DNA from 3 places in the Streptomyces sp. NPDC091412 genome. Region 1 is predicted to be linked to each of the others. Evidence: riboswitches for the same ligand, from Rfam matches in the RefSeq annotation. Region 1 holds a riboswitch; each other region holds the start of a gene.
The links. A riboswitch is a leader RNA that binds a small molecule or an ion and turns the genes downstream of it on or off. The one in region 1 is predicted to bind cyclic di-AMP.
Positions count from the first base shown of each region.

Region 2: another riboswitch for cyclic di-AMP. It lies ahead of ACIQMV_RS07915 (M23 family metallopeptidase); the one in region 1 lies ahead of ACIQMV_RS18965 (M23 family metallopeptidase).
Region 3: another riboswitch for cyclic di-AMP. It lies ahead of ACIQMV_RS26130 (C40 family peptidase); the one in region 1 lies ahead of ACIQMV_RS18965 (M23 family metallopeptidase).

Region 1 is NZ_JBIVTV010000006.1:378,680-386,220, reverse strand. Features, by position in the region: gene ACIQMV_RS18970 (aldo/keto reductase) at 1-438, opposite strand, end outside; gene ACIQMV_RS18965 (M23 family metallopeptidase) at 555-1,613, opposite strand; cyclic di-AMP (ydaO/yuaA leader) riboswitch at 1,625-1,781, opposite strand; tRNA gene ACIQMV_RS18960 (tRNA-Met) at 2,012-2,085, opposite strand; gene ACIQMV_RS18955 (dihydrofolate reductase family protein) at 2,185-3,315, opposite strand; gene ACIQMV_RS18950 (APC family permease) at 3,440-5,227, opposite strand; gene ACIQMV_RS18945 (DUF4118 domain-containing protein) at 5,425-6,180, shown strand; gene xerC (tyrosine recombinase XerC) at 6,602-7,541, opposite strand, start outside.
Region 2 is NZ_JBIVTV010000003.1:13,207-20,747, reverse strand. Features, by position in the region: gene ACIQMV_RS07935 (MFS transporter) at 1-308, opposite strand, end outside; gene ACIQMV_RS07930 (Lrp/AsnC family transcriptional regulator) at 418-1,437, shown strand; gene ACIQMV_RS07925 (GNAT family N-acetyltransferase) at 1,481-4,705, opposite strand; gene ACIQMV_RS07920 (HPr family phosphocarrier protein) at 4,882-5,163, shown strand; gene ACIQMV_RS07915 (M23 family metallopeptidase) at 5,370-6,113, opposite strand; cyclic di-AMP (ydaO/yuaA leader) riboswitch at 6,126-6,286, opposite strand; gene ACIQMV_RS07910 (M16 family metallopeptidase) at 6,520-7,541, opposite strand, start outside.
Region 3 is NZ_JBIVTV010000012.1:124,684-132,224, reverse strand. Features, by position in the region: gene ACIQMV_RS26160 (adenosylmethionine--8-amino-7-oxononanoate transaminase) at 1-1,014, opposite strand, end outside; gene bioB (biotin synthase BioB) at 1,007-2,254, opposite strand; gene ACIQMV_RS26150 (8-amino-7-oxononanoate synthase) at 2,403-3,530, shown strand; gene ACIQMV_RS26145 (DUF397 domain-containing protein) at 3,584-3,814, opposite strand; gene ACIQMV_RS26140 (helix-turn-helix domain-containing protein) at 3,849-4,709, opposite strand; gene ACIQMV_RS26135 (ATP-binding protein) at 4,937-5,392, shown strand; gene ACIQMV_RS26130 (C40 family peptidase) at 5,451-5,924, opposite strand; cyclic di-AMP (ydaO/yuaA leader) riboswitch at 5,928-6,141, opposite strand; gene ACIQMV_RS26125 (hypothetical protein) at 6,541-6,789, opposite strand; partial or broken gene ACIQMV_RS26120 (ATP-dependent Clp protease proteolytic subunit) at 6,797-7,432, opposite strand.

The DNA of each region.
Region 1 (7,541 bases):
CGCCCTGACCAGCTCGTCGAGCGCGCCGATGATCTCCTCGACGGGGACTTCCGGCTGGTCGAAGTGCGTGTAGTACAGGTCGATGTGGTCCGTGCCCAGGCGCCTGAGGGAGGCGTCGGCCGCGGCCTTGATGTTGGCGGCGCTCAGACCCCGGTAGTCGGGGTGCTGGCTGACCTTGGTGGCGATGACGACATCGGAGCGGTTGCCGCGCTCCTTGATCCACTTGCCGATGATCGTCTCGGACTCGCCGCCCTGGTTGCCCTCCACCCACGCGGAGTAGGAGTCGGCGGTGTCGACGAAGTTGCCTCCGGCGGCCGTGTAGGCGTCGAGGACGGCGAAGGACTGCTCCTGGTCGGCGGTCCAGCCGAAGACGTTGCCGCCGAGGGCGAGCGGGAAGACCTCGAGATCGGACGAACCCAGTTTGCGTAGAGAAGTCATGTCCAACATCAACAACCGCGCCGGAGCGGCCCATTCCGGACCGGGCCGCATCCGGCCGCAAAGGTTGCGCAAACCGGTCTCACAGGCTCGTCAAGGGTGAGACCGGTCCATGTTCGTCAGGGGTTGATGCCCTTGCCGCGCAGCCACGCCAGCGGGTCGACTCCGGTGGACTCGCCGCCCGGGTGGACCTCCAGGTGGAGGTGGGGCCCGGTGACGTTGCCGGTGGCGCCCACGCGGCCGATCACGTCGCCCGTGCTGACCTTCTGGCCGACGCTGACGCTGATCGACGACTGGTGGCAGTACCACAGCTCGGTGCCGTCCTCGAGGGTGAGGATCGTGCGGTAGCCGTAGGAGCCGGCCCAGCCGGCCTCGGTGATGGTGCCGGTGTGGATCGCCTTGAGCAGGGTGCCCGTGGGCGCGGCGAAGTCGAGGCCGGTGTGGTAGCCGGAGGACCACATGGAACCGGCCTGGCCGAAGGTGGAGGTGAGCGTGTACGAGGAGGTGGGCAGCGCGTACTGCTTGGCCAGCTCGGCCAGCCGGGCCTCCTCGGCCTTCCGCGCGGCCTCCTCGGCCTTCCGCTTGGCCTCCTCCTCCGCCTTCTTCTTCTCGGCGGCGGCCTTGGCCTCGGCCGTCTCCCGCGCCTTCGCCGCCTCCTGGGCGGCCTTCTTGGCGACGGCGGCCTCGGCATCAGCCTGGGCCTTGGCCTCGATCTGGACCTGCTGCTGCTCGGCCTGCGCCATGATCCGGTTGCGCAGCACCTCGCCGGCGTCCGAGGTGCCCTCCTCGGCCTCGGCGGCGGTCACGCCGACGCCGCTGAGCGCCGTCGCCGAGCCCACGGGGGCGGCGTTGGAGGAGTCGTCGAACAGGGAGCCCACGGAGGGCAGGTCGGGCAGCGAGATGGACACCGGCGGCTTGCCGCTGTTGGCGCTCGCCATGCCGCCCGCGCCGACGGCGGCGATGACGCCGACACCGAGAACGGTGGAGCTGCGGGCGAGTCCGCCGCCGCGCTGCTTGGCGACACGGTGCCGGCCGCGCACGGGACGGATGGACTCCGCGGTGGGGTTCCACTCCTCCCAGGGGCCCTCGTCGGCGCGGCGGCTGTCGTAGCCGAAGGTCTCTCCGTGCTGCCGGCTCGGCGCGAACGGGGCTTCCGGGGCAGGCGGGTTGGACGCCACGAAGGCGCACTCCTTTCCTTCCGTCTCGCCTACCGGGTTAGCTGACGGGTTCGGAGCGGGAAGGTCTCCTACGCGCGTAAACAAGCCATGCGTACACGGCGGTTACGCGCGATTCACCCCAAGTTGGTGGTTCCCCGGTTCCCTTGCGGGATTCGGCGTGCGCGCACGGAGCCGCCTCTTGTGACGGCTGGGACGACCGTGCTGCGTTATCGAACGTTAATAGACTCGGGGCTCGGATTCCAAGCCGTTCGGCTTGATCGCTAAACCTTCCGGCGCGACCTTACGGTCCATGACCACCGAAAACCGGGCGAGTTGACCGCATCTCGAAGGAGAGCCGTGTGTCCGGGAAACACTCAGGGCCGGAATCCATTGATCGGATTCCGGCCCTGAGCCTTCAGTAGCGGGGACAGGATTTGAACCTGCGACCTCTGGGTTATGAGCCCAGCGAGCTACCGAGCTGCTCCACCCCGCGTCGTTGTGTCACCAGTATATGCCATCCGGAAGGCTGCTCGCACCCACCTCACCTTCCACCGCCCGTCACACGGTTCCCGGGCGTACGGCGAGGCCCCGCTCAGCCGAGCAGATGACGGTTCGGCTCCCTGGCCCGCTCCTCGAACTCCGGCACCACGACGACATCCGCGCCACCCGCCACCAGCACCCCGGTCCCGTCGGCGCCCTCGACGAACGTGTCCGGCTCCCGCCACGCCGTCACCACCCGTCGCACCCCGGCGTCCAGAATCAGCCGGGCGCACGGACGCGGCCGGGAGGCGCGGCGGGCGCACGGTTCCAGGCTGCTGTACACCGTGGCGTCCGGCAGCCGCGGATCCGCCGGGTCGACCTTGGCCAGCGCCGCCTCCTCCGCGTGCACGACCGGGTCGCCGCCCTCCCGCGAGTACCCGCGGGCGAGTTCGGTCCCGTCGGCGGCGACCACCACGGCGCCCACGCTGAACGCGGTCCGGGACGGCGGGCACTGGGCCGCCAGCGCGCAGGCGAGCCGGAGCCAGTGCCGGTCCGCGGGCACGGCGCGGCCGGCGGTGCCGGGAGCGGTGGGCTCGTAACGCACGAGGACGACGTCCTCGATGGTCCGCGTCTCCACCAGCCGCAGCCGCCCGCCCTGGTAGGTCCCGGGCCCGAACAGCCGGGGCGCGTCCGTGTCCCCCACGAACAGCGGGGCGAGCACGAGCTGCACCTCGTCCGCGAGCTGCTGCTGGAGCAGTTGTGTGTGGATGGTCCCGCCGCCCTCGACCATGAGCCGGCGCACCCCGCGCACGTCGTGCAGGTGCTCGAGCAGCCGGGGCCAGCCGAGTTCGGCGCCCAGCGGCACGACATCGGCGGCCAGGCCCGTACGCCGCAGCCGCAGCGCGCCCTCGTCGGTCGTGTAGAGGACCTTCTCGCCGCCGGTGTGCCAGAAGGGCGCCCCGGGGTCCAGCTCGCCGGAGGCGCTGACCGCGACCTTCAGCGGGTACTCCGGCTTCCCTGCGGCACGGCGGGCGGCCCGCCGCTCCGGGGAGTTCACCAGCAGCCGCGGGTTGTCGGCCCGCAGGGTGCCGGCGCCGATCAAAATCGCGTCGGCCGACGCCCGCACCTCGTCGACCCGGTCGAAGTCGGCGGGGCTGGAGAGCAGCAGGCGCTCGGGACCGGTGTCGTCCAGGTAGCCGTCGAGCGAGATGGCGGCGGACAGCAGGACGTACGGGTGGGGCATCGACGCCCTCTCTCTCGGCGGCGGACTGGCTCCCAGTGTGACCGACCCCGCCGGTCGCGGGCGGGGCCCCACCGTGGCGGAGCCGCGCACGCGGAGCGGGAGGGCCGCCGCCGGCCGGTGAGGGTCAGTGACCGAGGTGGATGCGGAACCGGAGGCGGCAGATGACGGCATCGGTGTGACGGCGGACGGCGCGGTCCAGGACGGCACCGCGCTGGTTCTGCAGAAGCCGCTGCCAGGGCCTGGGCAGGTGCATCTCCGGGATGAGGACCACGATCCGGTCCTGCCGCTCCTGGGCGGCCAGCGCGCGCAGATGGTCGACGAAGGGCCGGGTCAGGGAACGGGTGCGGCTGTGCAGCACGGTGAGGGGGACACCGGGCCGCCAGGCGTTCCAGGCGGCGTGGACCTCGTCGGCGGAGGGGGCGTCACGGTCCTCGGGGTGCACGACGGTGACGGCGCGGACCTCGTCGCCCAGTGACAGCGCGGCGCTGATGGCCTCGCTGGTGAGCAGGTTCACGGCGCCGACGGGAACGACGACGACCGTGTGGCACGGCTCCGGCCGTGCGGGGACTTCGCCGAGGTGCAGGGCCGCGCCGATACGCCGGTACGTGCGGTGCACCGACTCGAACACGGCCACCAGGACCGCGACCGCGGCGAAGACCAGCCAGCCGCCCTCACCGAACTTCGACACCAGCTCGATGACCAGGGCCGCGAAGGTCAGCAGTGCCCCGAGGCCGTTGACGGCCGCCCGCCACCGCCATCCGGAGCCCCGGTCCAGGTGCCAGTGCCGGACCATGCCGGCCTGGGAGAGGGTGAACCCGATGAACACGCCGATGGCGAAGACCGGCACCAGTTTCTGGGTGTCGCCCTCGGCCACGACCAGCAGGACCAGGGCGGCGGCGGCGAGCACGACGACGCCGTAGCGGTAGACCTGCCGGTCGGCGCGCAGCCCGAAGACGTGCGGCAGATGGTTGTCGCGGGCCAGCAGGGAGGCCAGGACGGGCATGCCGCCGAAGGAGGTGTTGGCCGCGAGCGCGAGCAGCGTCATGGTGGCGAACTGCACCACGTAGAAGCCCGCGTTGTGGCCCAGGGACGCCTCGGTGAGCTGCGCCAGGACGGTCTTGGTACCGCTCGGTGCGACATGGAACTTGCCGATGAGCAGCGACAGCCCGATGAGCATGGCCCCGAGCAGCGCGCCGAGCGCGACCTCGGTGCGCTGCGCCCGCCGGGCCCTCGGGGTGCGGAAGGTGGGGACGGCGTTCGCGATGGCCTCCACACCGGTGAGTGCCGAGCAGCCCGAGGCGAACGCCCGCATCAGCAGCAGGACTCCGACCGCGGAGACGGCCGAGGCCGTCGGATGGACGGGCGGGACCACCGGTGTCCGGCGCACCAGCCCGGCCACGACGACGGCGGCGATCGCCGCGACGAACACCACGGTGGGAGCGATCATCACCTTGGCGGACTCGGCGACCCCGTAGAGGTTGACCGCCGTGATCAGCCCCAGCACGATCACGCACAGCGGCACCCGGTCGCCGTACAGGGCGGGGAAGGCGGAGGTGAGCGCGGCCACGCCGGCGGAGACCGACACCGCCACGTTCAGCACATAGTCGATGATCAGCGAGGCCGCGGCGACCAGGCTGAGCCGCCGGCCCAGATGGCGCCCCGCGACCGCGTACGCGCCGCCCCCGTTCGGGAACGCGGCGATCACCTGCCGGTAGGAGAACGTCAGCGCCGCCAGCAGCACTACGATCGCCAGCGTGACCGGCAGGGTGAAACCCAGGCCCTGGCTGCCGGCCACCGCCAGCACCACCACGATCGCCTCCGGCCCGTAGGCCACCGAGGCGAGCGCGTCCAGGGACAGCGCGGCCAGCCCCTGCGGCACCGTCAGCCGGTCCCGCTCCTGCCGTCTCCCCACGGCCCGCCCGGCGGTACGCCGCCGACCCGCGTCCTCGGCCCTCGCGCCCACGGCTCCACCGCCCTCACGTCGCCTTCGGAACCTCAGAGGCAGGATCCCGCGCAAACCACCGAATATGGCGCAAGAGAGGCGTTAAAGGTCGTCCCAGGTCACTCTCGTCCTGCTACACCGGAAGAGGCAGGCAGGAGGTGCCCACGATGTCCGTCCACCTCGTCAGAGGGCCCCTCGCGATCGTCGCCGCCCTCGTGGCACCGCTCGCGGTCAGCGCGGTGCTGCTGCCCTTCCGCGCCGGCCTGGCCAACACCGTCGTCGCCCTCGTCCTCGTCGTGGTCGTCGTCGCGGCGGCGGCCCTCGGCAACCGGACGGCCGGAGTCCTCGCCGCCGTGTCCGCGGCCGTCTGGTTCGACTTCTTCTTCACCGTCCCCTACCAGCGGCTCACGATCACGAGCACCGCCGACGTCACCACCGCCGTCGTGCTGCTCGCCGTCGCCCTGACCATCTCCCAGCTGGCGGCCCGCGCCCGGCGCCTGGAAGTCGTCACCATCACCGACGCCGACTACCTCGCCCAGATCCACCACGCGGCCCAGCTGGCCAGGGAGGCGACCTCACCCGACGCGGTGGTGGAGGCCGTGCGCGCGCAACTCGTCGGCCTGCTCCACCTGAGCGGCTGCCGCTTCGAGTACGGCACCCTGCTCGGCCACGCCCCCCGCCTGGAATCCGACGGCTCCCTCACCCTCGGGCGCAGAACGTGGGACGTCGACCGACTCGGCATGCCCGACCAGGACATCGAACTGCGCGTCCTCGCCGGCGGCCACTTCCACGGCCGCTTCCTCCTCCGCCCGACCCCCGGTCACACCCCGCCGCTGGAGGCCCGCCTGGTCGCCGTCACCCTGGCCGACCAAGTGGGCGCCGCCCTCCAGACCACCTGGAGAACCCCAAGGACCACAGCCTGACCCACGCCGCGCCCCGGGCCGCGAAAACACCGCAGCGCCCGGACCGACCGAAGCCGAACCGGGCGCTGCGAAGCAGGTCGGAGGGGACTGCCCTCCTCCTGCGGCCGTAGGCCCTGTGGGACTCGAACCCACAACCAATGGATTAAAAGTCTGATGATCTCTGGAAGCGTCTCACCCCACCGCGTTGGCCTCACCCCGTCTCACCCCAAGGAGTGCAGGTCAACGGCTGTTCCAGCCCCCGCGCTGGACGCCTCTCACCCCATCTCACCCCACCGCGCATCACGCTGTTGCGTGGCGTTCGGGCCAGCATCGGGCCAGCAGGAAGGGCCCCCGACCCGCAGGTCAGAGGCCCTTTGCCTGTCCGTTGATTCTACGCCTAGGCCTACCGATTGTCAGCGCTGGCCCGTACCGTGAAGGGGTCCTATTCAGTGTCTGCTGGCTGCGACGCTGCTCTCGGCCCCTGCCGCGGTACAGAGCCCTCGGCAGGGGCCGATCCACGTTCCCGGCGAGCGCGCGGCACAGCAGCTGCGGCACGCTCGGTCAGGTCTTGCTCGTACTCCTGGAACAGGGACATGTACGTGTCGGCGGTCAGGACGATCGTGGAGTGCCTCAACTTCTTGCTGGCGTCATCGATGTCGCCGCCGCCGGCCTTCACGAGCGCGGCCGCTCCGTGCCGGAGGTCGCGCAGGTTGATTGGCGGCAGGTTCCCCAGCTCCACCAGCCTCTTGAACTCCTTGGACACGGCGTCGGGGTGCAGCCAGCTGCCGTCCTCGTCCACGAAGACCTTGCCCGTCTCCGTCCACTTCTTGCCGGCCTTCAGCCGCTCGGCCTTCCGCGCTTCCTGATGGGCCCGGTGCTCCCGCAGCACGCGCACGGTCTCCCGGTCGAGCATCACCGCGGACATGGAGCTGTCCGTCTTGGGTGCCGTCTCGATGGGCGTCCAGCCGTCCACCACGATCTCGGTGAGCACGTCGATCCGGGGCGGGTCGATGTCGAGGTGGACGTGCGCCCAGTCGGCGCCCACGCCCTCGCCGCGGCGCAGGCCGTGGTGAGCGACCAGGTGGTAGAAGGCGTACAGGGTGGACTCGTCCTCAGCGGTGTCCAGGAAGTGCCCGAGCTGCTCCGGGGTCCACACCATGACCGGGCTGGGTACAGCGCCGGTCTCCCCCCAGCGCTGTACGCGTTCGGCGGTCCACAGCAGGCCCTTGGGCCGTGCGGAGCTACCCAGCTCGACATGCTTGGCCGCGTTGAAGGTGATGAGCTGCTCGCCGATCGCCTTATTGAGGGCCGAGCGCAGGGTCCGGCGGATCGCGTGCCGCGTCGCCACGCCGTTCGCCTTGCGGTACGGCTTCATCTCGGCC
Region 2 (7,541 bases), on a different contig from region 1:
ACCGCGAGGGTCGCGGTCGTCGGCCACACCGCGATCAGCAGGGAGCCGCCGGCCACCATGCCGACACAGGCGCGCAGGAGCGTGCGGTGCCCGTGGATGTCCCCCAGTCGCGACAGCAGTGGCGTCATGACCGCGAACGCGACCTGGGACAGAAGGTAGAGGTTGTTCTGACCGACGCTGCCGATGCCGACGTGATGGCCGACTTTCGGCAGGAGCGGGGTCAGATACCCCTGCACGACGCCACTGCACACCACGATCACCGTCATGGTCGCGAGCAGTCCGCGGCCTGAGCCGATGCCTCTGATCACCGTTGTCTCACCTCTTCTGGTGGCTGGAACCCGACGTGGGCGCTACTGTGCGGGCGCCGGCCGAAGCGGCCCGGAACTTCGTGGAAATCGTGCGAGGAGGGCACGCTCGATGCGGGAAACGAGCATTCCGAGCGAGTTGGACCTCGCCCTCGTGCACGCGCTGCAGTTGCAGCCCCGGGCGTCCTGGTCGGAACTGGCACCCCTGCTGGGGGTGACCTCGGGCACGCTCGCGCGGCGTTGGGAGCGGCTGACCGCGGAGGGGCTCGCCTGGGTGTACGCGGCGCCGGGCCGTGCGTTCTCCCGCACCCGTTGCACCGCGTTCGTGCTGCTGCGCTGCCGTCCAGGCGCACGGCAACGACTCGCCGAGCAGGTGTCGGCTTTCGAGGAGGTCGTCACCGTCGAACTCACCGCACCCGGCACGGCGGATCTCCTGCTGGACGTGCTGGTCCCGGACGTGGCCTCACTGACACACTCCCTCACGGAGCGCCTCGCCGGACTCCCCGGGGTGAGCGCGGTGGAGTGCCTCTTCGCCACCTCCCTCTACACGGAGGGCAGCCGTTGGCGGCTGCACTCCCTCGACTCGGCCCAGCGGGGCGCGCTCGGCCCTCCTGGTGCCGGACCCCGCGGGGCGGCTTCCTCCGGCGCACTGGACGACCTCGACCGTGCTCTCCTCGACGCCCTGGTCCGCGACGGCCGTCTGGGGCTCGCGGCGCTCGCCGAGCGCATCGGCACCAGTGCCGCGACCGTCCGCCGCAGGGTGCACCGGCTCACCGACTCCGAGATGATCGCCTTCCGCTGCGACATGGCCCCGCGCCTGACCGGACTGCCCGTGTCGGTCACCTTTCGTGGCCAGGTTCCCACCCGCGATCTGAACACCCTGCACCGAACGCCGGCCACACTGCCCGAATGCCGTCTGATCGCCGCCGTCACCGGGACCTCGAACGTCCTCGCCACGTTCTGGCTGCGCGACATCGGGGACGTCCAGCGCCGCGAGACGGCGATGTGCGCCCGGCTCCCCTCTCTCACGGTCGTCGACCGGATCGTCGGAGTGCGGACGGTCAAGCGGATGGGGCACCTGCTCGACGGGGACGGACGACGCACGGGAACGCGGCCCATACGGCCCTGGTAGGGCACGCACCGGGTCCGAGCCCGGACGGGCCCCGGTAGCCGATTCAGTACACCGGGAGCGTGCGCGGGCCGAGGTCGTCGCGGGCGGGCGGGGGTGCCAGGCGCACGGTGGCGTCGAGGACGGTCAGCCCGCGCGGGGCGACGACGACCGGCTCCAGGGTGACGGCGACGACCTCCGGGTGGTCGTGGACCAGCCGTGACACGCGCAGCAGCAGTTCCTGCAACGCGGGCGTGTCGACCGGTGCCGAGCCGCGCCAGCCGAAGAGCAGGGGTGCCGTGCGGATGGACCGGATCAGGGAGGTGGCCTCGCGGTCGGTGACCGGGATCAGCCGGTGCGCCATGTCGCCGAGCAGCTGGGAGGCGACTCCGGCGAGTCCGAAGGAGAGCACCGCGCCGGCCGCCGGGTCGATGACCGCGCGCACGACGGTGTCGACCCCTCGGGGTGCCATCGCCTGCACCACCGGCCGCAGCTCCTCGGGCTTGCCGAAGAGGTCGGTCAACTCGGCGTAGGCCCAGCGGAGTTGATCCTCGTCGGTGAGGTCGAGGCGTACGCCTCCGAGGTCGGCGCGGTGCCGCAGGTGCGGGGCGGTGGCCTTCAGGGCGACGGGGTAGCCGAGGGCGCGGGCGGCTTCCGTGGCGGCGTCGGGGGTGGGGGCGGGCAGGGCCCGGCGCACGTGGATGCCGTACCGGCCGAGCAGCTCGCAGGTCTCCTCCGTGCCGAGTGTGAGGCCCTGCCCGCGCTCGAGCAGTCCGCCGATGAAGGCGGCGGCGCCCTTCTCGTCGATGTCCTCGTACTCCGGTACCTTGCCCGGCTCCGCGGCCTCCCGCCGCCACTGGCCGTACCGGACCGCTTCGGCGAGGGCCCGGACGGCGCGCTCGGCGGCGGGATAGGCGGTGATCAGCCGCGGCCCGGTGGGGGCCGGCTCGGGACCGGCACCGCCCGCCGTCACGCCCGCGGGGCCCACGCCCCCGGCCGCTGCCCTTTCAGGCGCGTCGGGGAACGACCTCCGGGGGCCGGGGCCGGACTGCGAGCCCGTGGCGGGAGCTTGGCCCGGTCCCGATGCCTGGCCCGGGCGAGGGGTATGGCCGGGAGCCGATGCCGATGCCGATGCCGGCGCCGGGCCGGTGGCGTGGCCAGGACCGGGGGCATGCCCAGGAGCGCCGGCGTGCCCCTGGCCGGGGGCGTAAGCCGGACCTGGGGCGTGACCCGGACCTCGCCCGGGTCCTGTGCACGCCTTCGGACCGGTGCCGGTCTCCGGGTTCGGGTCGGCCAGGGAAGCCCCGCCCGCACCAGCGGGGGAAGCCCCGACCGCCTGGTGACCCGGACCCGCCGGGGCGGGCCGGGGTGTCGTGGGAGGGGGCAGCAGCGGGGTCGCCCCCGGATGGGGACCCGGGCCGGGTGGCGGGGCCGTGCTGGTGGCGGCGGAGAGGGCTTCCGCCAGGCCGCCGAACTCGACGTGCACGACCAGGACCGGCTTGCCGGGGACCTCCTGCGCGGCCGAGCGCAGTGCCTCGGCCAGGGCCGCGTTCTCGGCGGCCCCCTCCCCCAGCGCCGGTATCAGCGTGACGACCACCGCGTCGGTGGTCTCGTCGGCGAGCGCCCGGGACAGCGCGACCCGGAAGTCCTCCGCCGAGGCCCCCGTCGTCAGGTCCCGCGGCGGCTGGGGGCGCAGCCCCTCCGCGAGACAGCGGTCGTAGGTCAGCACTCCCAGCGACTCGGAGTTGCCGAGGATCGCCACCCGCGGCCCCGGCGGCAGCGGCTGCCGGGCGAGCAGCAGGCCGGTGTCGACCAGTTCGGTGATGGTGTCGACCCGGATCACGCCGGCCTGCCGGAGCAGCGCGGACACCGTCGCGTGCGGCAGCCGCGTCGCCCGTACCGCGTGCCCCTGCGGGGCGGAGCCCGCGCTCTGCACCACGACCAGCGGCTTCACCGCCGCCGTACGCCGGGCCAGGCGGGTGAACTTGCGCGGATTGCCGATGGACTCCAGGTACATCAGGGCGACGTCGGTGTCGGGGTCGTCGTACCAGAACTGCATGACGTCGTTGCCGGAGACGTCCGCCCTGTTGCCGGCCGACACGAAGGTCGACACGCCCGTGACCCCGGTGACCCCGCCGCCGCGCCGGTGCAGCCGGGACAGCAGGGCGATGCCGATGGCCCCGGACTGGGCGAACAGCCCGATGCGGCCGGGCCGGGGCAGCTCGGGGGCGAGCGAGGCGTTCAGCCGGACGTCCGGCGAGGTGTTGATGATCCCGAAGGTGTTGGGCCCGATGATCCGCATGCCGTACGTGCGCGCCTGCCGCACCAGGGCGCGCTGCCGCTCACGTCCCTCGGGGCCGCTCTCCGCGTAGCCCGCGGAGATCACGACGAGCCCCTGCACCCCGTGCTCGCCGCACTCGGTGACGGCGTCCGGGACGCGCTCGGCCGGCACGGCGACGACGGCGAGGTCCACGGGCCCGTCGATGTCCCGCACCGAGCGGTGGGCGGGCACCCCGTCGATCTCCTGGCAGTCCTCGCCGAAGGCCCGGTTCACGGCGTGGAGCCGGCCCGTGAACCCGGCGTCGCGGATGTTGTCGAGGATGCTGCGGCCCACGCCGCCGCGCGTGCGGCCCACTCCGATGACGGCGACCGAGCCGGGCACCAGGAGCCGCCGTACCGACCGCCCCTCGGCCCGCTGCTCCCGTGCGCGCTGCACGGCCAGCGAGCGGTCGGTCGGCTCGATGTCGAACTCCAGGTGTACGACGCCGTCCTCGAAGCTGCGCTTCTGGATGTACCCGGCGTCCGTGAACACCTTGATCATCTTGGTGTTGGCCGGAAGCACCTCGGCGGTGAAGCGCCGGATGCCGCGCTCACGGGCGACGGCCGCGATGTGCTCCAGGAGCGCGGAGGCGACCCCGCGTCCCTGGTGGGCGTCCTGCACCAGGAAGGCGACCTCGGCCTCGTCGGAGGGCGCCGAGGCGGGCATGCCGTCCGCGCCGATGCGGTCGTAGCGTACGGTGGCGATGAACTCGCCGCCGACCGTGGCCGCGAGTCCCACCCGATCCACGAAGTCGTGGTGCGTGAAGCGGTGGACGTCCTTCGCGGAGAGGCGCGGGTAGGGCGCGAAGAAGCGGTAATACTTGGATTCGTCCGACACCTGTTCGTAGAAGCTGACCAGACGGCCGGCGTCATCGGCGGTGATGGGGCGGATCCGTGCGGTGCCGCCGTCGCGCAGCACCACGTCGGCCTCCCAGTGGGCGGGGTACTCGTGCCGGTCCGGCGAGGTCTGCATGGGGCCCAGCGTACGGCTCGCGTCCGACACCGGCGCGAGGCAGTCTGTGGAGGACACACGTCGGACCGAGGCCGCGGTCCGACGCCACCCGGAGCGGGGCACACCCCCGCTCCGGGCTCGCTCCACGTGTGGAAAACTGGTCTAGACAACCCTGATCACCCGAAGGGCAGCAACACATGGCTGAGCGCCGCGTCAACGTCGGCTGGGCCGAGGGCCTCCACGCCCGCCCCGCCTCCATCTTCGTCCGGGCCGCCACGGCCGCAGGCATCCCCGTGACGATCGCCAAGGCCGACGGGACGCCCGTCAACGCGGCCTCCATGCTGGCCGTGCTCGGCCTCGGCGCCGAGGGCGGCGAAGAGGTCGTCCTGGCCTCCGACGCCGATGGCGCGGACGCCGCGCTGGACCGGCTGGCCAAGCTGGTCGCCGAGGGGCTCGGGGAGCTTCCCGAGACCGTCTGACCGGCAGGTCCGGTCCAGCGCCCAAGCCGTGCCGCCCGGTCCGGGTGGCACGGCTTCGCCGTGCCCGGCGGGCCCCGGAACACCGGAACACCGGAACACGGGAACACGGGAACGGAACACGGCCGGGAATACCGGAAGCCCCGGCTCGGGAGCCGGGGCTTCGGGAGTGTCGCGTGGCGCGCCGCGCGGTGCGCAGACGCGGCGGGTCAGACGCTGACGCCGTGCTTGCGGAGGTAGGCCACGGGGTCGACGTCGGAGCCGTAGTCCGGGGACGTACGGGCCTCGAAGTGCAGGTGCGGTCCGGTGACGTTGCCGGTCGCGCCGGACAGGCCGATCCGCTGGCCCGGGATGACCTGCTGGCCCACCGAGACCCCGATGGACGACAGGTGCCCGTACTGGGTGTACATGCCGTCGGCCATCCTGATCACGACCTGGTTGCCGTACGCCCCGCCCCAGCCGGTCTCGACGACGGTGCCGATGCCGACCGCGTGGACGGTGGTGCCGCTGGCGGCGTGGAAGTCGATGCCGGTGTGGGTGCCGGAGGACCACAGGGAGCCGCCGGTGCGGTAGCCGGTCGATATGTAGGAGTCGAGGATCGGCGTCACGAAGGCGTTGAGACGCTCGCGCTCTGCCTCACGGGCGGCGCGCGCCTTGGCCTCGCGCTCCTCCGCGGCCTTCTTGCGCGCGGCCTCCTCGGCCTGCTTGCGCGCGGCGGCCCTGTGCTGGGCGACGGCCTGGGCGTCGATCTTCTCGGCGACACTGTCGCCCATGGTGACGACCGGGGTGAGGCCGGTGTCCTCGGGCGCGGGGGCCTCCGCGGCGAGGGCCGGGGCGGCGAGGGTGCCGATGACGCCGGTGGTGGCCAGGGCCGCGACGCCCGCCGCGCGGGCGGTGGTGCGGTGCATCCGGCTCGGCCGGCGGTGCTTCCCGGCGGCGCGGGTGAACGCCATGGAGACGTGGGTCCTTTCCTTCCCTGTCGCCTACCGGGTTAGCTGACGGGTTCGGAGCAGGAAGGTCTCCTACGGCCCCCTCGCGGCATGCGCGGGTGTCCGATTCACCCCAGGGACGGTGGGTCCCCGGCTCCCCTGGCTCACGCCGTACGGGGACTCGGCGATGACTGTCCGGTGCCGCGGACGCGGCGCACTGCCCGACGAACAGCCGCACCGACGCTAAACGGGGCCGCTTTCAATTCCCAAACGGATCAGAAGTTTTGTAGCGCATACCACAGGGCAGACAGGCAACCTCCCCCTCAATTCGGACATCGTGGGGCCCTGGTGACGCTTCGGTCACCAGGGCCCCACGTGCGCGTGTGCCGTTCGTCGCGCGTGCGACGGCGGCGGCAACGAGGTGGTACCTCTACTCGGCCGCGACGACGGTGACCCGGCCGGCGCCCAGGGCCTCGACCGGCTCCCTGATCTGCGCCGCGTCACCGACGAGGACCGTCACCAGCCGGTCCACCGGGAACGCGTTGACGACGGCCGCGGTCGCCTCCACCGTGCCGGTCGCGGCGAGCTGCTGATAGAGCGTCGCCTGGTAGTCGTCGGGCAGGTGCTGCTCGACCTGGTCGGCGAGCGTGCCGGCCACGGCGGCGGCCGTCTCGTACTTCAGCGGCGCCACGCCGACGAGGTTCTGCACGGCGACGTCCCGCTCGGCGTCGGTGAGGCCCTCGGCGGCGAGCTTGCGCAGCACCGTGAACAGGTCGTCCAGGGCCGGGCCGGTGTTCGGGGTGTCGACCGAGCCGCTGATGGCGAGCATCGCGGCGCCCGACCCGTCGGGGGCCGAGCGCAGCACCTGGCCGAACGCCCGCACCCCGTAGGTGTAGCCCTTCTCCTCGCGCAGGACGCGGTCCAGGCGGGAGGTGAGGGTGCCGCCGAGGCAGTAGGTGCCGAGCACCTGGGCGCTCCACACGCGGTCGTGCCGGTCGGGGCCGATCCGGCCGATGAGCAGCTGCGTCTGCACGGCGCCGCGCCGGTCCACGATGACCACGCGGCCGGTGTCGTCGGCGGTCACCGGCGGCACGGGCCGCGGCTTGGCGGGCGAACCGGTCCAGGCGCCCAGGGTCCGGTCCAGCAGCTCGTCGAGGTCGACGCCGGTGAGGTCGCCGACGACCACGGCGGTGGCCGTGGCCGGGCGCACGTGCCGGGCGTAGAAGGAGCGGACGGCCGCGGAGTCGATGGTGACGACCGTCTCCTCGGTGCCCTGGCGCGGACGCGACATGCGCGAGCCGGCCGGGAAGAGCTCCTTGGACAGCTCCTTGGCGGCGCGGCGGGCCGGGTTGGCCAGCTCGTGCGGGATCTCGTCGAGCCGGTTGCGCACCAGCCGCTCGACCTCGGAGTCGGCGAACGCGGGCGCCCTGAGGGCGTCGGACAGCAGGCCGA
Region 3 (7,541 bases), on a different contig from region 1:
CTGGCCGAGCAGCAGCCCGATCGACGCGCAGGCCACGGCCGCCGCCAGCGGGTTGGCCATGAACGTCGGGCCGTGCGCGAGCACCGGCACCTCGCCGCGCGAGATCCCCTCGGCCACCCGCGCGGTGCACAGCGTCGCCGCCATCGTCAGATAGCCGCCGGTCAGCGCCTTGCCCACGCACATCACGTCCGGAGTGACGTCGGCGTGCTCCGCCGCGAACAGGGCGCCGGTGCGCCCGAACCCGGTCGCGATCTCGTCGAACACCAGGAGCACGTCGTGCGCGTCGCACACCTCGCGCAGCACCCGCAGATAGGCGGGGGAGTGGAAGCGCATTCCACCCGCGCCCTGCACCACCGGTTCGACGATCACGGCGGCCAGTTCGCCGGCGTGCCGTTCGACCGTCTCCCGCAGATGGTCGGCGTACGCCTCCTCGTACTCGGCCGGCGGCGCGTCCGCGAAGACCTGACGCGGCAGCACACCGGTCCACAGCTCGTGCATCCCGCCCTCGGGGTCGCACACGGACATCGGCTGCCAGGTGTCCCCGTGGTAGCCGCCCCGCCAGGTCAGCAGCCGCCGCTTGTCCGGCCGGCCGAGCGAGCGCCAGTACTGAAGGCACATCTTGACCGCGACCTCGACCGACACCGAACCGGAGTCGGCGAGGAACACATGATCGAGGCCCTCTGGTGACATGTCGACAAGGAGCTTCGCGAGCCGGACGGCGGGCTCGTGCGTGAGCCCGCCGAACATCACGTGGCTCATCCGTTCCAGCTGACCCCGGGCGGCCTCGTTCAGCACCGGGTGGTTGTAGCCGTGGATCGCCGCCCACCACGACGACATGCCGTCGACCAGTTCGCCCGAGCCGTCCGCGAGTCGCAGCCGTACCCCGCTCGCCGACTCCACGACGAGCGGTTCGTGGCGGCCGGGCATGGGTCCGTACGGGTGCCACACGTGCCGCCGGTCGAGGTCCAGCAGCTCGGGCACGCCCGGGCCGGGCGTGGTGTGCGGTTCAGGCATTGGGCGCGAGGTCCGTTCCGGCGCCCCGGCGGCGTACGGAGACGAGATCCGTGCGCGGCTCGTTGCCCGTCGCGGCCGGTGCCGATGCCGGTTCCTCCGCCGGTGCCGCGGCGGGACCGCAGACCCCGCCACCCTGGTGCGATCCGCACCCCGGCCCCTCGTGCGATCCGCATCCCGAGCCTTCGTGGGACCCGCACCCCGTGCCGCCGTGGGACCCGCACCCGCCCCCGGCCGCCACCCGGTGCTCGGGCAGCGTCACCTGGTCGGCGCCCTCCACCTCGAACCCGGCGTCCGCGATCATCTCCAGGTCGGCCCTGCCCGCCTGGCCCTCGCTGGTCAGGTAGTCGCCGAGGAAGATCGAGTTGGCCAGGTGCAGCGCGAGGGGCTGCATGGTGCGCAGGTGCACCTCGCGGCCGCCCGCGATCCGCACCTCCACGTCGGGACAGACGAACCGGACCATCGCCAGGATCCGCAGGCAGCGCTGCGGGGTCAGGTTCCACTCCTTGGCGAGCGGTGTGCCCTCGAACGGGATCAGGAAGTTCACCGGAACGGAGTCCGGGTCCAGCTCGCGCAGCGAGAAGACCACGTCGACCAGGTCCTCGTCACTCTCGCCCATCCCGGCGATGAGCCCGGAGCAGGCGGACAGCCCGGCCGCGTGCGCCTTGTGCACCGTGTCCACCCGGTCGGCGTAGGTGTGGGTGGTGGTGATGTCGCCGTACGTCGCCTCGGAGGTGTTGAGGTTGTGGTTGTAGGCGTCGGCCCCGGCCTCGCGCAGCCGTTCGGCCTGGCCGTCGGAGAGCAGACCGAGGCAGGCGCACACCTCGACGCCCTCGTTCTGCTCCTTGATCGCCTTGATGGTGTCGGAGACCCGGTCCACGTCACGGTCGGTCGGACCGCGCCCGCTGGCCACCAGGCAGACCCGCTTCGCGCCGCCCGCCAGCCCCGCCGCGGCGGCCCTGGAGGCGTCGTCGGGCTTGAGCCAGGTGTACTTGAGGATGTCCGCCTTCGATCCGAGCCGCTGGGAGCAGTAGGAGCAGTCCTCGGGGCACAGGCCCGACTTGAGGTTGACGAGATAGTTGAGTTTCACCCGCCGGCCGAACCAGTGGCGGCGCACCTTCCCTGCCGCGGCCACCACGTCGAGCAGGTCGTCGTCGGAGGTGGCCAGTACGGCCAGAGCTTCCTCGCGGGTCGGCGACTCGCGCCGAAGCCCCTTGTCCACCAGCGTGTTCAGCAGGTTCATGAGAGCTGATCCTGTCCTACGGCCCGGTCCGCGGCCAAGGAGACTCCGCACAACGACGGGCGCATCGACATGTGGGTATTGCCACATCATGGGCGGCCGGCCCTGCCGCTAGGGTCTGTCCACTGCCTACAAAAGCCCCGGAGGACCCATGGCGTTCGGCTGGATCGAGGAGCAGGCGGACGCACGTCGCCGGGCCGGACTCGTACGGACCCTGCGGCCCCGCCCCGCCGACTCGCCGCTGCTCGACCTCGCGGGCAACGACTACCTGGGGCTGGCCCGCCATCCGGAGGTGACCGAGGGGGCCGCGGCCGCGGCGCGTACCTGGGGCGGCGGCTCCACCGGCTCCCGGCTGGTCACCGGCACCACCGAACTCCATGCCGAACTGGAGCGCGAACTGGCCGGATTCTGCGGTTTCGAGGCGGCGCTGGTCTTCTCCTCCGGATACGCCGCGAACCTGGCCGCGGTCACCGCGCTCGCGCCGCACGGCTCGCTCGTCGTCTCCGACGCGGGCAACCACGCCTCGCTCATCGACGGCTGCCGGCTGGCCCGGGGCACGACACAGGTCGTCGCGCACGCCGACCCGGACGCCGTGCGCAAGGCGCTCGGAACGCACGAGGGCCCGGCCGTACTCGTGTCGGACACGGTGTTCTCGGTCGACGGCGACGCGGCCCCGCTGGCGGAGTTCGCAGCGGTCTGCCGGGAGCACGGCGCCGGTCTCGTCGTCGACGACGCCCACGGGCTGGGCGTCCTGGGCGCGGGCGGCCGCGGCGCCGCGCACGCGGCCGGGCTGGCGGGCGCCGACGACGTGGTCGCCACGGCCACGCTGTCGAAGTCGCTCGGCAGCCAGGGCGGAGTCGTCCTCGGGCCCGGGCGGGTGATCGACCACCTGGTCAACGCGGCCCGGACGTTCATTTTCGACACCGGTCTCGCGCCCGCGGCCGCGGGTGCCGCCCTCGCGGCGCTGCGACTGCTGCGCCGCGAGCCGGAGCGGGCGGCACGCGCGCGTGCCGTGGCGGCCGAACTCCACGCACGCCTGACCGCCGCGGGCCTGGAGGCGGTGCGTCCGGACGCCGCGGTGGTCTCGGTGCGCGCGCCGTCCCCGGAGCGGGCCGTGCGATGGGCGGCCGACTGCCGGGCGGCCGGGCTGGCCGTGGGCTGTTTCCGTCCTCCTTCCGTGCCCGACGGCATCTCACGGCTGAGGCTGACCGCCCGCGCGGACCTCTCCGGGGCGCAGATCGAACGCGCTGTACGGGTGATCGGTGGAACACGACCATGAGTCGGCGTGACACGGCCGGGCACCACCAGGTGTGGATATGACCGGATTGTCCGTCAGGTGCGGTGTGCCGCGGCCGTGAAGCCTGCCCAGCTCGCGGGGGAGAAGAGCAGCGCGGGACCGGCCGGGGCCTTGGAGTCGCGCACGGCGAGCAGCCCGGCCCACGGTCCCGTGGCGGGCCGGGCCGTCTCGACGCAGTTGTTGGCTCCCGTGCTGTAGCTGCTGCGCAGCCAGCGCACGCCGTGCAGATCGGTGGTGGAAGGTACGTGCCGAGGCGGAGTGGACATGGGGCCTCCTTACGCGGTACGCGGTTGTGCGCCGTCAGGGGGTCTGGCGTATCCCGGCGATGAAGTCCAACGAGTCCTCGGGCGAGAGGGCGTGGATCCGCAGGGTGTCGAAGGCCTCGGCGTAGGCCTCTAGGTCTTCTTTCCGCTCGAGGTGGAGGCTACTCGTCAAGTGGTCGAGAACCACCACGTTCAGATCGGAAGTGTTCGAAAACGAGAAGATAACGAAAGGGCCGGTGATCCCGATGTGCGCGCCGGCGGCGAACGGCAACACCTGGAGCCGTACTTGGGGCAGCCGGGCCGCCTCCGTCAGCCGCTCCAGCTGCCGCCTCATGACCTCGGGCCCGCCCACCTCCCTGCGCAGCACCGCCTCGTCCAGCACCGCGTCGAGCTCCAGCGGCGGTCGCGAGCGCAGCACGTCCTGGCGGGCCAGCCGCACCTCCACCAGCGCGTCCAGCCGGTCCTCGTCGAGCCCGTCCACCGCGGCCCGGGTGACCGCGCGGGCGTACTCGGGTGTCTGGAGCAGTCCGGGAACGACCGAGGTCTCCAGGGTGCGCATCCTGCTCGCCTGCGACTCCAGGCTGATGAAGTCCCGATAGGTCGGCGGCAGCACTCCGCGATAGGCGTGCCACCAGTGGTGCCGGTCGCCGCCGTCGTCCAGCCCCGCGAGCACCAGGAGCAGCTCGCGCAGCTGGGTGTCGTGGACCGCGTACGCGTCCAGGAGCGAGCGCACGTCGGCCGGTTTCACCCCGCTGGTGCCGGTCTCGATCCGGCTGACCTTCGACTGGTGCCAGCCGACCAGGCGGGCCGCCTCACCGCTGGTGAGACCCGCGCCGGTGCGCAGCGCGCGCAGTTCGGCGCCCAGCTTCCGGCGGCGCACCTCGGGACCGTGCTGCATGGGCTACTCCCTCGCTCCCTCTGAACGCTCCACGCGACCCGCTCCGGATACGGTCTGCCGTCGCAGAGTTCACCGCATCGAGCGACAGATATATGCATATCTCGGTGGATCGCCACCGAGACCGGAGAGGTGATGGCAGTCTGACGGCGAAGCACCAGTGCGGGACCGTACTCGAACCATCCGCCAATTGTCGGACTCCGGCCCCGTGGGAAAGGGACGACCTCGCCATGGCAGACCATCTGGAAGCATCCGTCACTCTGCCGAGCGATCCCGCCTCGGTCTGTGCGGCCCGTGCCTATGTGGCCGGCACGCTCGCGGAGTGGGGCCTGCCGCCGTCCACGGACACCGCCGAGACGGTCCGGCTCATCGTGTCCGAACTCGCCACCAACGCCGTACAGCACACTTTGGGGCAGTCACCCACCTTCACGGTGGACCTCGTCCTCGTGCGTGACGAACGACTGCGCATCGGGGTCACCGACAGCCACCCCCGGTTCCCGAAACGCCTGCCGGCCGCTGTCCAGCAGGACAACGGCCGGGGCATGGTGATCATCCGGTGGCTCACCGCCGAGTGCGGCGGCAGACTGACCGTGCGGCCGACCCGGGAGGGCGGCAAGACGGTCTGCATCGAACTTCCGTGGACGGTTCCCGCCCGCCCCGTGACTGCCGCGGGTCAGGAACCGTAGGAACGTGCGGTGGCGACGTCGAAGCTCCGCCACCGCACGGCACCGCACTGCGGCCGGGTCAGCTCACCCGGCCGTACCAGACGCTCTTCGTCCAGATCTTCTGGAGCTTCACCACGTCCCCGGTCTTCGGAGCGTGCCAGATCTTGCCCTTGCCGGCGTAGATGCCCACGTGGTAGACGCGCGAGCCCGAGTGGAAGAACACCAGATCCCCGGCTCGGCGGCTGCCCGCGGAGATGTGCCGGCTGTTGTTGTACTGCTGTGCGGCCGTGCGGGGCAGCTTCTTGCCCGCCCTCTTGAACGAGTACAGCGTGAGCCCGGAGCAGTCGAACCTCCGCGGCCCCGTGGCGCCCCACTGGTAGGGCGACCCCTGCTTGGACGCCGCGATCCGCAGCGCCGTGTTCGCGGTGGTCACGGCCGAGGCCTCGGAGGCCACACCCGGGACCACGATCGAGCCGCCCACGGCGGCCAGGGTCAGGGCCGAGGCCGTGCCGGCCCGGGCCATCAGCGACGGGACACGATTGAGCGCAGTCATGCGCAACCCTTCGTCAGCCGCCTGTGAAGGATGACCTGTCGGATTCGGGCTGGCGAAGTTGCCCGGCCGCGTTGTCGCGGCTTCACCCCAAGGGCTGCTCGGACCGGCCATGGCGTGACCGTTCCGGCGACCCGTCGTGCTTGGGTCCTCCACTCCTGCCGATCCACTCCTGTCGACCGGTCATCCGGGCGGCGGCAGGACTCGGCGTCCGCCCGGACCGCCCCGCCGTTGTGGCGGGGGCTTGTCGTCAGACAGGGATCTTCACCTACGGATGTCCGAAAATCCCAATGGAACCGCGTGTTTGTGTTGTTACTCACCACGCGCCCGTTCGGGTGGACACCCTCGCGATCGAACGGTTGCCCCCGCCCGCGACGACCCCCGGACCAGCAGCGGAGCACCTCATTCCGCCATCCGTGGAGGCGTGTTGCGCGACTGCGGCGGTCCCGAAAAAGGAGCTGAACCTACACCGAAAGGCGGTCGGTCATTCGGGGCGATTTCACCCCGTGTCCAGACAGATGGGCCCCTTTTCCCGCCGAGACCGCGGCTGTGGACGACGTCAACTTCCGCAGTCGGGGGGAAGGGTGACACGGGCCGTGCGCCGCTCGCCGTCCAGCACTCACAGAGCCCGGGCCGGAGTGTCCGCGTGCGGCTCGGTCTCGCCCCGCCGGTGCATCAGTGCCCGGGTGCCGCGCAGCTCCACCGCCCTGCCGGCGAGCGCCTGGGCGGCCCTCGGGGCCCGGTAGGTGTCTCCGGGCCGTCCCGGGTTGACGCGGCCCAGCAGGTCGGCCGGCTCCAGGTGACGGTCGATCAGCTCCGCCTCGGCGCGGGTCGGCGCCGGCAGGGGTGGCGGCTCGGGTGGCGGCATCGGCGGCTCACCCCGCGTCCGGCGCGGTGCGCGTGGCTCCGCGGTTCGGGAGGATTCGGTCAATCAGTCCATATGTCAGGGCCTCTTGCGCGTCCAGCACCTGCTCCCGCTCCAGGTCGGTCCGCACCTGCCGCACGGACCGCCCGGTGCTCCGCGCGAGCAGCTCCTCCAGGCGGGCGCGCATCCGCGTCAGCTCGTCCGCCTGGACCGCCAGGTCGGACGCCTGGCCCCCGACCGGCTCGGGCGGTGACGGCTGCCGCAGGACCACGCGGGCGCCGGGCGGCGCGTACCGCTTGCCCGGGGTGCCCGCGGCCGGCAGCGCCGCCGCGGACGCGACGGCCTGGCCCAGTCGGATCGTCTCCACGTCCAGCACACGTACCGCATCGTGTCGTGGACGGCCGGCGTCGTGCTAGAACGAGCCGCCGGGCGAGTTGATGCAGAGCGAGATGTCCCGTCCGGGCGTCCGGTGCTCCAGGTGGACGAACTGCGCGATCACGTCGTTCGCCGCGGTGTCGTCGATCGGTGTGCCGAGGAGGGCGATCCGCTCCTCGAGCGGTTTCGCGTACGGATCCAGGGAGCGCCGGCCGGCGCTGGTGATCTCGGTGAACTCCGGCAGGACGTAGCGGGCGGACGGCCGCGTCATGGCACACCCCTCCATGCGGCGGCGCCGGATCCGGCCGGAGGGGGCTCCGTAAGAAATGTACAGGACGTGCATTACTCGCCGAGGGCTTTCCCGGGCCGGGTGCGGGAAC